DNA from 2 places in the Fusicatenibacter saccharivorans genome. Region 2 is predicted to be linked to the other one. Evidence: riboswitches for the same ligand, from Rfam matches in the RefSeq annotation. Region 2 holds a riboswitch; the other holds the start of a gene.
What was found. A riboswitch is a leader RNA that binds a small molecule or an ion and turns the genes downstream of it on or off. The one in region 2 is predicted to bind lysine.
Positions count from the first base shown of each region.

Region 1: linked by a shared signal. The riboswitch ahead of PGS38_RS11395 (alanine/glycine:cation symporter family protein) and the one ahead of dapA (4-hydroxy-tetrahydrodipicolinate synthase) in region 2 are both predicted to bind lysine.

Region 1 covers NZ_JAQEGR010000011.1:56,697-64,871, reverse strand. Annotated here, with positions in the region: gene PGS38_RS11430 (AIM24 family protein) at 1-304, opposite strand, end outside; gene PGS38_RS11425 (GNAT family N-acetyltransferase) at 500-1,069, shown strand; gene PGS38_RS11420 (hypothetical protein) at 1,066-1,617, shown strand; gene PGS38_RS11415 (class I SAM-dependent methyltransferase) at 1,604-2,209, shown strand; gene PGS38_RS11410 (hypothetical protein) at 2,282-2,698, shown strand; gene PGS38_RS11405 (peptide deformylase) at 2,740-3,150, shown strand; gene PGS38_RS11400 (maltose acetyltransferase domain-containing protein) at 3,194-3,319, shown strand; lysine riboswitch at 3,424-3,598, shown strand; gene PGS38_RS11395 (alanine/glycine:cation symporter family protein) at 3,784-5,262, shown strand; gene PGS38_RS11390 (amidohydrolase) at 5,380-6,996, shown strand; gene PGS38_RS11385 (metal-dependent hydrolase) at 7,257-7,895, shown strand; gene PGS38_RS11380 (AfsR/SARP family transcriptional regulator) at 8,151-8,175, shown strand, end outside.
Region 2 covers NZ_JAQEGR010000002.1:240,715-248,889, forward strand. Annotated here, with positions in the region: gene PGS38_RS03135 (hypothetical protein) at 1-597, shown strand, start outside; gene PGS38_RS03140 (polysaccharide deacetylase family protein) at 978-2,069, shown strand; gene typA (translational GTPase TypA) at 2,157-3,986, opposite strand; gene PGS38_RS03150 (single-stranded DNA-binding protein) at 4,392-5,021, shown strand; lysine riboswitch at 5,077-5,251, shown strand; gene dapA (4-hydroxy-tetrahydrodipicolinate synthase) at 5,404-6,294, shown strand; gene dapB (4-hydroxy-tetrahydrodipicolinate reductase) at 6,330-7,091, shown strand; gene PGS38_RS03165 (metallophosphoesterase family protein) at 7,240-8,157, opposite strand.

The DNA of each region.
Region 1 (8,175 bases), on a different contig from region 2:
CAGATTCCTTTGTCATGGCGCCTTTGATGGCCTTTCCGAACAGGTCGCCGATCCCTTTGATTCCGGCGGTCGCCTGTACATGGCCGCCCATCCACTGCATCGCACCGGACTGGATAATCGCGGAGTGCTCCTTGTCCAGTTCAATGACAACCTGGCGGCGGCGCACATTCATTTTGCTCATGTAATACTCCTCCATGGCAGTCATCGGCGAGACGCTGGAATCCTGGAGATATTCCATGACGTGGAAATTTTCGATGGACTTGGTGAATTTCCGGTTTTCGTTTTCGAGATTTAAAATTTTCATAGGCACGTTCCTTTCTTTCATTAAGAAGAAAAATAGTGATCCGTCTTGTTTCTTTTATTATACAGGAAAGAAAGCAAAGAGCACAGAAAAATTTAGAAAAAAAGGAAATCTGGAAATCATGTTGTCCATTTTTCAGCGGAGTGATAAGATAAAGTTCAGAAAACGCAAGCAGTACGGTCAGAGGAGGAGTTTATTATGAGTACAATTACTGTCAGAGATGCAAAAATAGAGGATGCCGCACGCATTCTGGAGATTTATGCTTACTATGTAGAATACACCGTCATTTCTTTCGAGTGGGACGTGCCGTCTCTGGAAGAATTTGAGAACCGCATGCGTGATATCATGAAAAAATATCCATACCTCGTCATCGAGCAGGATGGAAAAATCGAAGGTTATGCATACGCACATGCCTTTGTCGGCCGCGCCGCATACGACTGGTCGAGCGAGCTGACCATTTATCTCGATCACAATGCAAGAAAAGGAGGCCTTGGCCGGAGACTGTATGAAGAGCTGGCGGACCGCCTGAAAAAAATGGGCATTCTGAACCTCTACGCCTGCATCGGCTATCCGCAGGTCGAGGATGAATATCTGACGAAAAACAGCGCCGAGTTCCATGCGCATCTCGGATTCGAACTCGTGGGAACCTTCCACAACTGCGGCTACAAATTCGACCGCTGGTACGATATGGTCTGGATGGAAAAAATCATCGGCGAGCCGCACGCGGGACAGCCGGCAGTAAAATCATATAGTGAGATAAAAGAATGAGCACAATAACAACGTATACAAGAAAACATTTTGACCCTGTGCATCCCGCTCCGGAACTGCTCTGTGTGGAGGATTTTGCGCATGCGCTGCCGATGATCTGCCGCGGAAACGGCCATGTGACGACGTTCTGGTCAGTGGGAGAGCACTGCATCTGCTGTGCGAAAGAGGCGGCCGCGCGCGGCTATTCCCGGCGGCTGGTGCTGGCGTGCCTTCTGCATGACGCGAGCGAGTGTTACATGTCGGACGTGCCGCGGCCATTAAAACAGGAAATGCCGCGGTACCGCGAGATCGAGGACCATCTGCTTTCGGTGATTTATGAGAAATATCTTGGCAGTGATCTGACGGCGGAGGAGCAGCGGATGATGAAACAGATCGACAATGATCTGCTGTGGTACGATTTGACGAATCTGCTGGAGGAGCCGCAGGAGGGGGATGCACCGAAGCTTCACATCACGCTGGACTACGCGGTGCGGCCGTTTGATGCGGTGGAACAGGAGTATCTGGAATTATTCGAACAGTATCGGGAGACGGGCGATGAGAGAGGATAAAAACGAAAACCGCTGGGACAAGCTGCTTCAGATCCACACAATGGGGCGGGACGACAGCCGGTCGGATCTGTACCGGTATCCGTATGAGCCGACCCCGTACTGCGTGCTGGAGCGGATGGCAAACACGGGGATGATCCGAAAGGGAAATACGCTGCTCGATTACGGATGCGGAAAGGGCCGCGTAGATTTCTTCTTATCGGCGCAGACCCGGTGCCAGTCCATCGGTGTGGAGTATGATGAGCGGATTTATGCGAAGGCAATGGAAAACAAAAAGGCGGCGGCCTCTGGTGCGCGGACGGAGTTTGTGCTGGAGAGCGCCGAAAATTTTCCCGTTCCTGCGGAAGTGGACCGGGTGTATTTTTTTAACCCGTTTTCGCTTGAAATCTTAAGAAAAGCGATGGCAAGACTGCTGGAATCGTACTACGAAAATCCGCGGGAGATCCAGCTGTTTTTCTATTACCCGTCGGATGCTTATATCTCGTATCTGATGACGGTGCCGGAACTGGAATTTCTCGATGAGATCGACTGTATGGATCTGTTTCCGGGCGGGGATAGCCGGGAGCGGGTTGTGATTTTTACGATTCAGGAATAAAAAGTTTTGTAACAGCAAAAACCGTGTGGAATACAAAAAAGCATGAATTATATTTGAAGAAAGGGCGTTTTTATGAAATATCAGGTAATGCGAATTGAGGAAGACCTTGATTTCGGCTGTGAGGAGCGCGGTGCCGACGAGCCTGTCATGGCAGTTGTTGTTTTGAAAGATGAAAACGGAACAGAATCGCGCATCCGCCAGGAGGATCAGATGCTGTATGACTGGAACATCGAGGAGGGCGACACCGTTATTCTGAATGAAAACGGCGAATTGCGAAAAGTACTCTCCGGTGATTGGACGCAGAATTGCAATTCGAAAAATGTAGATACGACAAAATTCGTCAACATGATGCAGGCCGTCAAAGCCGGAAAACAGATTGACTGGATCTGTCCGTTCTGCAGCGGAACAGTAGAACGATTGGAGCAGAAAGGCGGAAAAAACGTAATCGGATGCACATCGTGCGATATGTGGATTCAAATAGAAAATTAAACGATTTTGGCCTTTAAGGCCGAAAGAGAAAGGAAACACAAATGGTAAAACCAATTATGAGAGACGTTCTCTTCCTCGGACAGAAATCCGTCCCGGCGACAGAGGAAGATCTGCAGGTGGGAAGAGATCTGCAGGACACACTGGCAGCAAACCGCGAGGCATGCGTCGGCATGGCGGCAAATATGATCGGCGTGAAAAAACGCATCATCATCGTAAACGCCGGATTCCGCGACATCATCATGTTCAACCCGGTGATCGTCCGCAAAAGCGGCCCCTACGAAACAGAAGAAGGCTGCCTTTCCCTGCCAGGCGTGCGGAAAACAAAGCGGTACCAGAACATCGAAATCGAATACTACGACTGGAACTGGAAAAAACAACGCCAGAAATTCACCGGCTGGCCAGCCCAGATCTGCCAGCATGAGATGGATCATCTGGAAGGGATACTTATTTAGATCCTACAGCAGACAGGAGGACAGTATGACAGACAGAGAATGAATGGTAAAAGGAATCATTTACAACCCGAATGTGGAAGAGCTGGCCAAAGAGCAGTCCGGCTATATGGAGCGTCTGTGGAAGTTCAACCAGCTGAAGCCGTCAGAGGGAGACAAGAAAGTCAAATAAATCAGGACAAATTTCGAAAATATAAAATTTTTGTAAAATAATGTCGAAAAAACGATTGACAAGTAGCGAAAAGAAACATATGATAATACCTGTCAATATACATATTCGGCAATAGAGGCGCGAAGGCTAAGAGTAGCTGTCCTGAGACAACGGGGTCTGGGACGGGCAGGGAAAGGAGCATTCGCCGAAACGGGGCAGTTCCCGAAAAACTGTCTGCGTTGGGGTACAGTCGAACAGGCTGTGCACTCTCACCGTACTGGTGGAGGAGCTATTGCTTCATGAACGTAGATTTAATGGAGCAGTGGTGAAGACCGCTGCTCTTTTTATTGTACTGCAGTTGGAACCGTGACAAAAGGTTCCAGGGGTGGAAATCTGTTTGGTTGGAGAACGAAAGACGAAACGGGTGTTACAGGATACGTCTGAAGAAAACTGTTGCCGGAAAAGAAAAAAGGGAGGATTTTGACATGATAGCATTTCTTAACTGGCTGGACGGTGTCCTTTGGGGCGTGCCGCTGATCGCGCTGATGATTCTGACCGGTCTGTACTTTACCGTTCGTTCTGGATTTTTCCAGTTCCGTCACTTTGGCTGGATTATGAAGAGAACCGGCGGAAAACTGTTCCAGAAAGAAGACAAAGCAAGTGAAGGAAAGGGTATGCTTTCCTCGTTTGAGGCGATTTCGACCGCTATCGGCGGTACCGTAGGATTCGGTAATATCGCCGGTGTTGCAACTGCAGTTGCAGCAGGCGGCCCGGGAGCCATTATGTGGATGTGGCTTTCGTCTCTGCTTGGTATGATATTAAAACAGGTTGAGGTTACCCTCGGCTGCTACTACCGTCACACCAACGAAAAAGGTGAGTACTACGGCGGTCCGACTTACTACATGGAGTGCGGACTTGGCGAGGAGCGCCACTGGGGCAAGCTGTGGCTGATCCCGGCGCTCATCTTCGGCATCGGTATTTTCTCCACCTTCTTCGTAACCTCTTCCAACCTGACCGCATCTCAGGTCGTAGCCGGTGCGTTCGGTATTGAGAATATCAATCTTGGAAGCTTCAAAGTAGAAGGCGTTATCGTGATGGGCGTTCTGCTCTGCATTCTGACCTATGTCGTTACAAGCGGCGGTACGAAGAAAATCGCAAGTCTGTTCAGCAAGCTCGTTCCATTTATGAGCGTTCTTTATATCTTGATGGGAATTGGCATGATCATCATCAACATCAACCGCGTTCCTGGCGTATTTGCAGCCATCGTAACAAACGCATTTACCGGAACAGCAGCGATCGGCGGTTTTGCCGGCTGCGCAGTCAGCGAGATTATCCGTGTGGGTATGGCGCGTTCCGTATACTCCAATGAGGCTGGATGGGGTACTTCTCCAATGATCCATGCTTCCGCAAAAACACCGCATCCGGTAGAGCAGGGTCTGTGGGGATCTTTCGAGGTATTCTTTGATACCATGGTTATCTGTACGATCACCGCACTTTCCGTTATCTTAAGCGGAAACTGGACCGACGGAACGAACGGCGGAACACTTGCTTTAAGTGCATTTGCAAGCGGATTCGGCAAATTTGGAAGCATCCTTCTGGCAGTCATCATGGTCATTTTCACTGTAACGACTTCCGGCGGATGGTTCACCTACTATCTGGCAATTCTGGAGCATCTGTATAAAAAAGAAGGCAAGATGAAAGATATCGTCATGAAAATCTTCTACGCAGTCCGCGCTCTGCCGGGCGTACTGTGGACGATCTATCTGGTAAAGACAAACAACCAGGGCTTTATCTGGACTGTCGTTGATATCACATCTGCGATCCCGACCTTCGTCAACGTAGCAGTGATCCTGATTCTCTCGAACCAGTATTTCAAACTGCTGAAAGACTACAAAGCAAGAAACTTCGGCCAGGGCACGGTAGACAAGAACGCCTGCCTGTTCTACGAAGAGAAAACGAAATAAAAAATATTCAAAAGCGAATCCAGACACGCATGAGAATAGCGTGTCTGAATTTGTATATTGCGCAAATGGGCAGAAAAGAATAGAATCAAATTTAGATGACAGTAGGAGGATAATGATATGAAAACAATTTACAAAAACGGAGCTGTCTACACCGGAAAACTGCCGCTTGTCGAAGCGTTTGCAGTAGAAGACGGCAAATTTGTTTTCGCCGGAAGCAGCGCAGAGGCAGATGCCCTTGCAGCAGCCGGCGACAAAGTTGTAGACCTCGGCGGAAAATTCGTCTGCAGCGGTTTTAACGACAGCCATATGCACCTTTTAAATTACGGAAGCTCCCTGCTGAAAGCGCAGCTTGCCGCACATACCGAAAGCCTGGAAGATATGCTCGCCTGCCTCGACACCTTCCAGAAAGAGCATCCGCGAAAAGACGGCGCATGGCTGATGGGCCGCGGCTGGAATCAGGATTACTTCACGGACGTGGACCGCATGCCGAACCGCTACGATCTTGACCGCGTATCAACTGAAGTTCCGATCTGCGCGACGAGAGCGTGCGGCCACTGCCTCGTAGTCAACAGCAAAGCGCTGGAACTCCTCGGCGTCACCGCAGATACCCCGCAGCCGGAGGGCGGAGAGATCGGTATGGAAAACGGTGAGCCGGACGGAAGATTCTTCGACAATGCAATGGAACCGGTTTACGACAGCATTCCGGTGCCGAGCAAAGAGGAAATCAAAGATATGATCCGCAGCGCCTGCAAAGCCCTGAACAGCTACGGCGTCACCAGCAGCCAGAGTGATGATTACTGCGTTTACCGCGCCGTTCCGTGGCAGACCGTCAACGAAGCATACAAAGAACTCGAGGATTCCGGCGAGCTGACCGTCCGCGTTTACGAGCAGAGCAACTTTACCGATCTGGAATCCTTAAAAGGTTTCGTTGAGGCTGGAAATGTGACCGGCATCGGCACAGACCGCTTTAAAATCGGCCCGCTGAAAATGCTCGGCGACGGCGCACTCGGTGCGAGAACAGCATTCCTCAGTCGCCCATACGCAGACGACCCGTCCACCTGCGGAATCCCGGTATTCACCCAGGAAACCATGGATGAGATGATCGGCTACGCCAATGCACACGGCATGCAGGCTGCAGTTCACACGATCGGTGATGCGTGCCTCGACCGCGTGTTAAGTGCCTATGAAAAAGCCCTTGCTGAAAACCCGAGAGAAGATCACCGCCACGGCATCGTGCACTGCCAGATCACAAGAGCCGATCAGCTTGAAAAAATCGCGAAAATGCATCTTCACGTTTACGCACAGAGCATCTTCCTCGATTACGATAACCATATCGTAGAGGAGCGCGTCGGCAAAGAGCTTGCGAGCACAAGCTACAGCTGGAAGACGCTGATGAATAACGGCGTCTCCGTCAGCAACGGAACTGACTGCCCGGTAGAGCTGCCGGATGCCCTCGCCTGCATGCAGTGCGCTGTCACAAGAACAACGCTGCGCGACCATGTCGGCCCGTACCTGCCGGATCAGAAATTCACCGTACAGGAAGCACTCGACAGTTACACGATCCGCAGTGCCGAGGCAAGTTTCGAGGAGAACGTGAAAGGCCAGATCGCAGAAGGCATGATGGCAGACTTCGTCGTACTGGGTCAGAATCCGTTTGAGGTGGATGAGAGCACGATCAAAGACATTCCGGTGTGCCGGACGTATCTTGCTGGTGAACTGGTATATGAAGCATAAAGATATAACTCAAATGAGCGATAAATGTCAAATGAAAATTCATACAATGAAGGGAAAAACGTGAAATAAGATAACCTGGAAATAGTATGGAATAAAGGCAGAAACAGAGGAGAACCTCCTGCGGCGATAAACGGTCGCAGGAGGTTCTTTTTTGATCCTGATAGGACCATACGGTCGTAAAAGAATCGAACAAATGGTTGCATAAAAGGGCGGGAATGTGCTATGATAAAGGAAATTTTACGAAAGGAAAAAACAGACAAATGCTTGGAAGAACACATTTTTTTATTGGAACAGCAGCGGCACTTGCTGTTTTACAGCCGCAGACGGTTCCCGCGCTTGTGGCCGGTGCCGGGGCTGCCGCGATCGGCGGTTTGATCAGTGACATTGATGTCGGCACTTCACAGGCGCACCGCGATGCCGATAAGATTATTACGGCAACAGTTGCAGTTGCGGTGCTCACAATTCTTGCGGAGTATAAACTGAATCTTGGAATTTACCGCCGCCTCACAAGCGACAGCAGCGTGCTGCGTCTCCTCACCGGAACGGCAGCATTTTTGCTGATCTGCGCCTATGGGAAACAGCAGCCGCACCGCTCCTTCATGCATTCATTTGCGGCGCTGGCATTGCTGACGGCGTGCGTGGACATCATCTACCCGGATGCGTCCGCTTATTTTACCGTGGGCTTTCTGTCCCATCTGGTGCTCGATTTTTTCAACCGGAAACCGGAAAAGCTGTTCTGGCCCTGGAAGAAGGGATTCTGCCTCGGATTCTGCTCAGCACGGGGACTTGTGAACCGCGCACTGCTCGGGTGCGGCATGGTATCTCTTGCTGTAGTACTGGTGCTCTCGGCGCCTGCAGGGCGGCTGATGGCTAAAATCATGCGGGCAATTTACGGATGAGATGGGATTGACAAAAAGATAACAAGACAAAAGAAGAAAAAGCAGGAATTTTTCGGTGTTAAAGTTAATATTTTATACATTTTATAGTAGGATTTTTGATTAAAATGATGTAAAATAGAAAACAGAAATCCGGCGTCCGTAATTGTTTTTGAAATGAACGAACAGGGAACCGCCGGCCCGTTACCGCAGCCGATTGCGGAGCGCAGCGCAACCGACCACAGAGATTAGAGCACAACAGGCAATACAGGAGTTAGTATGAACGAAGAAATGAAAAACCAAA
Region 2 (8,175 bases):
AAAAAGTATTTAAAAGAGACAGCAGATAACGTCAGCATCTACAAAATCCCGTATCTCTTCCTCGGCGGCCACACCATTGAACTGACCGAAAAACAGAAAGACCCATACCGCGAGATCGTCCTCGTGCAGGACAACAGCAGCATGGAATTCCTGCCGGATTTAAAACTCAACGATTCCACCGGCAAAACCATCGCCGACCGCGCAGAAGAGTCCCTGGACAAGGTATTCACAGCCGCAGCCGCCGGAAAATCCTTCAGCACCATCAAAAATGAATTTTCCGCCGACACCGCCGTACAGAAAACCGCCAAAGAACAGTACCAGCAGCTCTGCGATGCCTACCTGAACAGCGACACCAACACCGGAATCACCAGCATCACCGTGAGCAGCGTCTCCACAACCGTAACCAACGAATCCAACCAGATGAAGATCGAAACCAACGTGACCGCTGCGATCGAGCGACGAACCCGTTTCCTCCATTTCTTCCGCAAAACCAAAATAGAGACCGTCACCTGGAAACTCGAGTCCGTTGTGACGCTGGAAAACGAAAAATGGGTGATGGGCAGCGATTTCCTGACTAAAATAGGACATGAGGCATAAGGTGTTTGCTTCCGTTGTTCTGGCAACGTTAAAACTTTGCAGTTACTCTTAAGCAGAGAGGATAATCAGGCTGGACAGGTGAAAGACCTGTGATTTGGTGGCAAAGCACCAGAAAGAAACCAGGTTTTTTAAAAGAGAGTGACAAAGAGTGATTTTGTATCCGCTTTTACCATGGGTGCAGAGTCACTCTTTTTTTGTGACAAGATGTTAAGAAACGATAAACATTAATTTACCAGAAGTGGAAAAATGTAAGAATTTGTGCCTTGCATCTTAGGTCAGATCACGTTATGATAGTAAGTAGAAAAATGTCGAAAAACGTTTGTGTTACGATGGAAGAAAGTTCCGCAAAGGGGCGGGACGATGGAGTATAAACAGATCATATGGAAAGAAAATCATTGAAACAGAGAAGAAAGCAGATGCGCCGCAGACAGATGATGCAGAAAGTATCACGGATTTCCCTGTGTGTGGTAATCGGCCTTCTTTTTCTTGCGCTTATCTGGAAATTTGCGGGAGCGCAGCTTGCGAAAAAAGGAATTGTACTGAGTAATGACACAGCCGCAAAGACGGTGAGCGAGACGGCGCCGGAGGCGGAGGACGGATCGGGAAATGCGGGAATTAAGAAGCTTGCGGAGACCACGCCGCCGAATGAGACGCCGGGATGGCAGTACAGCTCGTCGGGCTGGTGGTACGCAACGGATGCCACAACGTACTACGTCAACGGCTGGGCAGATATCGACGGAAACCAGTACCATTTTGATTCCAATGGTTACATGGCGACCGGCTGGAAAGCGATCGGCGGAAAAGGCTGTTACTTTGATGACCAGGGTGTTTACCAGCCAGACCGCAACGGCTCGATGATGGTAGCCCTGACCTTTGATGACGGCCCAGGCGTCTATACCAGCACGCTTCTCGATACGCTGGAGCAGTACGGGGCACAGGCGACGTTCTTTATGCTCGGCAGCAATGTGGAAAAATACGGTGCAGATGTGATCCCGCGCATGGCGGCGATCGGCTGTGAGCTTGGAAACCACTCCTATGCGCATCCGAATATGAAAGAACTGAGCACCGACGACGGCCTTGCCCAGTTCCAGATGACGGATGATCTGATCGCCCAGTACAACAACGGACAGGGTGCAACTGTCATCCGTTTCCCGTATGGAAACAGCACCGATGAACTGCTCGCATCTATCGGCCGCCCGAGCATCATGTGGGATGTCGATACCCTGGACTGGCAGACAAAAAATGTACAGGCAAACATCAGCGCCGTTCTCGACAGTGTAAGCCCGGGAGACATTATCCTGATGCATGATATCCACGAGACGACCGTAGAATCGTGTGCAACGATCGTGCCGGAGCTGATCAACCGCGGGTATGAGCTTGTCACGATTCATACTCTTGCAGCGGCAAACGGCGTGGATCTTGCAGCGGGAGAGACGTATTACGGCTTCCATGGCGGAACGACAAACGAATAGAAAACAGAATAGAAAAACGACAAAGAACCGCCGGTTTACTCTCAAATCAAGAGTGAACCGGCGGTTCTTATGTCATTTTATGAAAATTTATTTCATTGCCGCTCTCTTACGAAGTCTGGAATCCAGCTCTTTCTTACGGATACGTAAGGAAACCGGAGTAACCTCAAGAAGCTCGTCCTTGTCGATGAAGTCCAGAGCCTGCTCCAGGGAAAGGATTCTCGGCGGAGTCAGACGCAGTGCCTCGTCGGAAGAAGAAGTACGGGTGTTGGTCAGGTGCTTCGTCTTGCAGACGTTCAGCTCGATATCCTCAGCCTTACCGTTCTGTCCGATAACCATACCGGCGTAAACCTTCTCGCCAGGTCCGATGAACAGAGTACCGCGCTCCTGTGCGGAGTACAGACCGTAGGTAACGGACTCGCCTGCCTCGAAAGCAATCAGGGAACCCTGTTTGCGGTATTCAATGTCGCCCTTGTACGGTGCGTAATCTTCAAACTCGGTGTTCAGGATACCAGTTCCTTTGGTGGAGGTCATGAAGATTCCACGGAAACCAATCAGGCCTCGTGCCGGGATTTCGAACTCCAGACGGGTGGAACCATCGCTTGCGCGGCTCATGCCGTGAAGCTCGCCTTTACGCTCGCTGAGGAGCTGGATGACAGTACCGGAGAACTCGTCCGGAACGTCAACGTATGCGATTTCCATTGGCTCGAGTTTGCGTCCGCGCTCGTCCTCTTTGTAGATAACCTCTGCCTTACTTACTGCGAACTCATATCCCTCACGGCGCATGTTTTCGATCAGGACGGACAGATGCAGCTCACCACGGCCGGAAACCTTGAAGCAGTCTGCGGAATCAGTCTCCTCGACGCGGAGAGAAACGTCAGTGTTCAGCTCACGCATCAGACGGTCACGCAGGTGGCGGGAAGTTACGTATTTACCTTCTTTACCGGCCAGCGGGCTGTCGTTTACGATGAAGTTCATGGAAATAGTCGGCTCGGAGATTTTCTGGAACGGGATGGAAACCGGGTTGTCCAGATCGCCGCAGAGAGTATCTCCGATGTGGATATCCGGGATACCGGAAACAGCAACGATAGAACCGATGCCTGCCTCAGTAACCTCTACTTTTTTCAGTCCGTCAAATTCATACAGTTTGCTGACCTTTACTTTTTTCTTCTTGGTCAGATCGTGGTGGTTGACCAGCATAACGTCCTGGTTCACGCGGATCGTTCCGTTTTCAACTTTGCCGACACCGATACGTCCAACGTATTCGTTGTAGTCGATGGTACTGATCAGAAGCTGTGTGCCAGCTTCCGGATCGCCGGTCGGAGCCGGGATGTATTTCAGAATGGTCTCGAACAGAGGTGTCATATCCTTCGGGGTGTCGTTCAGATCGAGTACTGCATGACCCATCTTTGCGGATGCGTACAGAAACGGACAGTCAAGCTGTTCGTCAGATGCATCGAGGTCCATCAGAAGCTCGAGCACTTCGTCGATAACTTCGTCCGGGCGTGCCTCCGGGCGGTCGATTTTGTTGATGCAGACGATAACGGAAAGATTCAGCTCAAGTGCTTTTTTCAGCACGAATTTGGTCTGCGGCATAGCGCCCTCGAATGCGTCTACAACCAGAATAACGCCGTCTACCATTTTCAGAACTCGCTCAACCTCGCCGCCGAAGTCCGCATGGCCTGGGGTGTCGATGATGTTGATTTTCGTTCCCTTGTAGTAAACTGCTGTATTTTTGGAAAGAATGGTGATTCCACGCTCACGCTCGATATCGTTCGAGTCCATGACACGTTCCTGAACCTCCTGATTGGCACGGAAAACGCCGCTCTGTTTCAGAAGCTCGTCTACCAGTGTAGTTTTACCATGATCGACATGGGCGATGATGGCAACGTTTCTTACATCTTCTCTCGTTGTTTTCATTTCTTCATTCCTCTTCCTATGGGTTGACCCTGCCGGGTTCAATTTTTCAAAATTTCAAGCCGGCCGGGAATGTTTATCACAGCACAAAGGCAGGTGCCTTGCCGTTTTGTCTCTGCTGGATGCCTGCCTATCTGAACTATTATAGCACAGAACAGAGAAAAAAAACAGGGAAGATGTGACATTTTTTGTATTGCAATGGTAGAAAATACGAAGCATGTGGTGCGGTTTTTACAGAAACATATACAAAAAATTGGGCAGAATGCTGATTTGAATAGAAATAAAAAAATCTGGAAAAAAGTGGTTCTGAAAAAGAAATGTGGTTCATACATTAGGATTATAGATCAGCAAAGTACCGATCAGAAATCAATATTCAGAAAGAAAAGACAAAGGAAGGGGATTTTCATTATGGCAGACAAGATGATTGAAAACAATCAGGTGGTTATCATGGGAGAGATTGTCTCCCCGTTTACATTCAGCCATCAGGTATTCGGAGAGGGCTTTTACCTCGTCGATGTGATGGTCAAGCGGTTGAGTGAATCGCAGGACATCATTCCGGTGATGGTCTCCGAGCGGCTGGTGGACGTATCACAGGATTACCAGGGTGAGTGGATCTGCATCAGCGGTCAGTTCCGGTCCTACAACCGCCACGAGGAGAAGAAGAACCGTCTGGTACTCTCCGTATTTGCGCGGGAATTAAGTTTCGTGGAGGAAGAGGACGATTCCGTCAAATCCAACCAGATTTACCTCGATGGATACATATGTAAACCGCCGGTCTACCGGAAAACACCTCTGGGAAGAGAGATCGCCGACCTTCTGATCGCGGTCAACCGTCCGTATGGAAAATCAGATTATATCCCGTGCATCTGCTGGGGACGGAATGCGCGGTATGCCTCTGCGTTTGCCGTGGGCGGCCACGTTCTCATCTGGGGACGGATCCAGAGCCGGGAATATATGAAGCGGCTGAGCGAGACGGAAATGGAAAAGCGGACCGCATATGAGGTTTCGGTGAGCAAGCTGGAATATAGTGAGAGTTAAAGCGCGATCCGCTGTTGACAAGAAAATTTAATGATGCTATAGTAAAAGCAGAACTGAAGTGGATAGAGGTCGCATTACTTCAAGAGTACCTTTTCGGATGCCTCAGCAGCAAAAGAAGAAGAGGAAAAGGGAAGAATGCCGAAGGACATCCGGCGCTGAACCGGTATGCTCCTGGGCGCAGGTTGAAAAAATCTGCGACTGTCATCGAGAGATGGAGAGCTATCTGATCATAGATACTGCGTATGTGTGAATTTGGAGGCGATCTTATCTGGGATGAGGCGCCTCTTTTTTTAAACGGAAAGTGAAATTTTCCGTGGGAGATAAGCTCCGGCGACTGATTTCTTATGGTTTTATCTGACACAACATACAGGAGGAAAAGAGAATGTCTATTTTTAAAGGTGCAGCTGTTGCAATTATCACACCGATGACCGAAACACAGGAAGTGAATTACGAAAAACTCGGAGAACTGATTGAGGAGCAGATCGCCGGCGGAACTGACGCCATCGTTATCTGCGGAACCACCGGTGAGGCTTCGACCCTGTCCCATGAGGAGCATCTGGATGCCATCAAATATACCGTGGAAAAAGTAAATCACAGAATCCCGGTAATTGCAGGAACCGGCTCCAACAGCACGGAGACAGCAATTTATCTGTCTCAGGAAGCAGAAAAATACGGCGTGGACGGACTTCTTCTCGTTTCTCCGTATTACAATAAAGCAACACAGAAGGGCCTGATTGCACACTTTACCGCAATCGCAGACAGCGTCAAAGTGCCGGTCATCCTTTACAACATTCAGGGCAGAACCGGCGTAAACATTGCACCGGAAACGATCGTCTATCTGTTCAACAACGTTGAGAATATCGTTGCAGTCAAAGAGGCTTCCGGAAACATTTCCCAGGTCGCAAAAATTATGCAGCTGACCGATGGAAAGATCGATCTGTACTCCGGAAACGACGATCAGGTTGTGCCGATCCTTTCCCTTGGCGGAAGCGGTGTAATCTCCGTTCTTTCCAACGTAGCACCGCGTGAGACCCACGACATGGTACAGAAATTCCTCGACGGCGATGTGGCCGGATCCAGAGAAATCCAGCTGAGAGCACTGCCGCTCATCGATGCGCTGTTCTGCGAAGTAAACCCGATTCCGGTAAAAGCAGCGCTGAACCTGATGGGCAAAGAGGTTGGACCGCTTCGTCTGCCGCTGACCGAGATGGAGCCGCAGAACCAGGAGCGCCTGGCAAAGGCTATGAAAGATTTTGGAATCAAACTGGCTTAAGTTAAGAATACACGAAGTAAAGAAGGAAAAAGACAATGGTTAAAATTATTATGCATGGCTGCAACGGCCATATGGGACAGGTCATCACCGGCCTGGTAAAAGAAGATGCAAATGCAGAAATCATAGCCGGAATCGATATGAACGACAACGGCCAGAACGATTATCCGGTATTCAAAAGCCTGGCAGAATGCGATGTTCCGGCAGACGTAGTCGTTGACTTTTCTTCCTACAAGGCAGCCGACGCACTGCTCGATGCCTGCAAGGAGAAAAAACTTCCACTCGTCCTCTGCACCACAGGCCTCACCGAGGATCAGCTCAAAAAAGTGCAGGAGACCAGCAAAGAAATCCCGGTTCTCCGCTCTGCAAATATGTCCCTTGGTGTGAATACGCTGATGAAACTGGTACAGGCAGCTGCAAAAGTGCTTGCCGAAGCAGGCTTTGATATGGAGATCGTGGAGAAACACCACAAACTGAAATGCGACGCTCCAAGCGGAACCGCCATCGCCCTGGCAGACAGCCTGAACGCGGCAATGGACAACCAGTACCACTACGTATACGACAGAAGCCAGCGCCACGAGCAGCGTGACTCGAAAGAAATCGGAATCTCTGCTGTACGCGGCGGCACCATCGTCGGAGATCACGACGTCATCTTCGCAGGCCCGGACGAGGTTGTTACCCTGTCCCACAGGGCATATTCCAAGGGAGTTTTTGGAAAAGGTGCTGTAGAGGCCGCAAAATTCCTGGCTGGAAAGCCAGCCGGTATGTATGATATGCAGGATGTGATTGCCGCGAAGTAAGGCAGAAGCAGGAAATAGAAAAGATAAAAAAGAAGGCAGGCTGTGTGCAGTTGCACAGCCTGCCTTCTTTCGAGCTGCTTTTCTGTTTTAGCCAATGAGTTTTTTCACTTATGCAGCGTAATAGGAATACGTTCCTCTGTCAAAAAATCTATTTCAGCTCCCGTTCCGCTTTTTCCCAGAGCTCTTCGTCAAGATCAGTCAGCGCCAGTGCATCCGCAAGTTCCCGCACCCGTTTTACCGTGAGATAAAAGTAATTGATACCGCAGGTCAGCGTCCGCTTTAAGGAGCGGGCAAGTACACTGCCGTGGGTTTCCAGTTCGGCACGGTCGAACTCGGCGAGATAGCCCTCGAGATCATAGGGGATCTGAAAACATTCGATCTGCCATGTGCTGTTTTCCAACGTCAGAATTGCGAAGTGCGCATGGCCGCCGACATCATCAAGCGCAAGCCCAAGAGATCCTGGATTCAGATACGTTTTTCCTGCGTATTCTTTCTGTTCCTGCTTGTGGCTGTGGCCGCCAAGCAGGATGGAGGCATCGAGATTTTCCAGATGAGAAAGCAGGAGCTCCGGATGCAGCCCGAAATTCCCTCGGATTTCACCAGGTGCGCCGTGGCAGAGCCGAAGTGCCGGGAAAAGGGATTCACGGCAGGTGTCCGGTGTAACTTCTTCCTGCGGCACAAAAACGGGAACCAGTTTCCCGGCTTCATCCAGCTTTCCAATCAGAACACCGTCTGTCGGCAGCTGCTCAAAAAATTTTAGATCCTGATCGGTAAGATTCCGAAACGTGTAATCCAGAAGCCCGCTCGTCGAAGAACCCGCCTTCCAGTTCTGCGGCTGCCAGAGATTCTCAAGCAGATATTCCTCCCGGTTGCCGCGCACCAGATAGCACGGAAACTCCTCCTGCATTTCGCGGAGCACCCCCATCATCCTCTGCGGAAACGGCCCATCCGTCACAAAATCCCCCAGCCCGATGATACCGTCAATTTGCTGCCTGCGAAGAAACTCCATCACCTTCGAGAGTGCATAATAATTCCCATGAAGATCACTGATTACTGCTAATTTCATGTGTTTTCCTTTCTATGT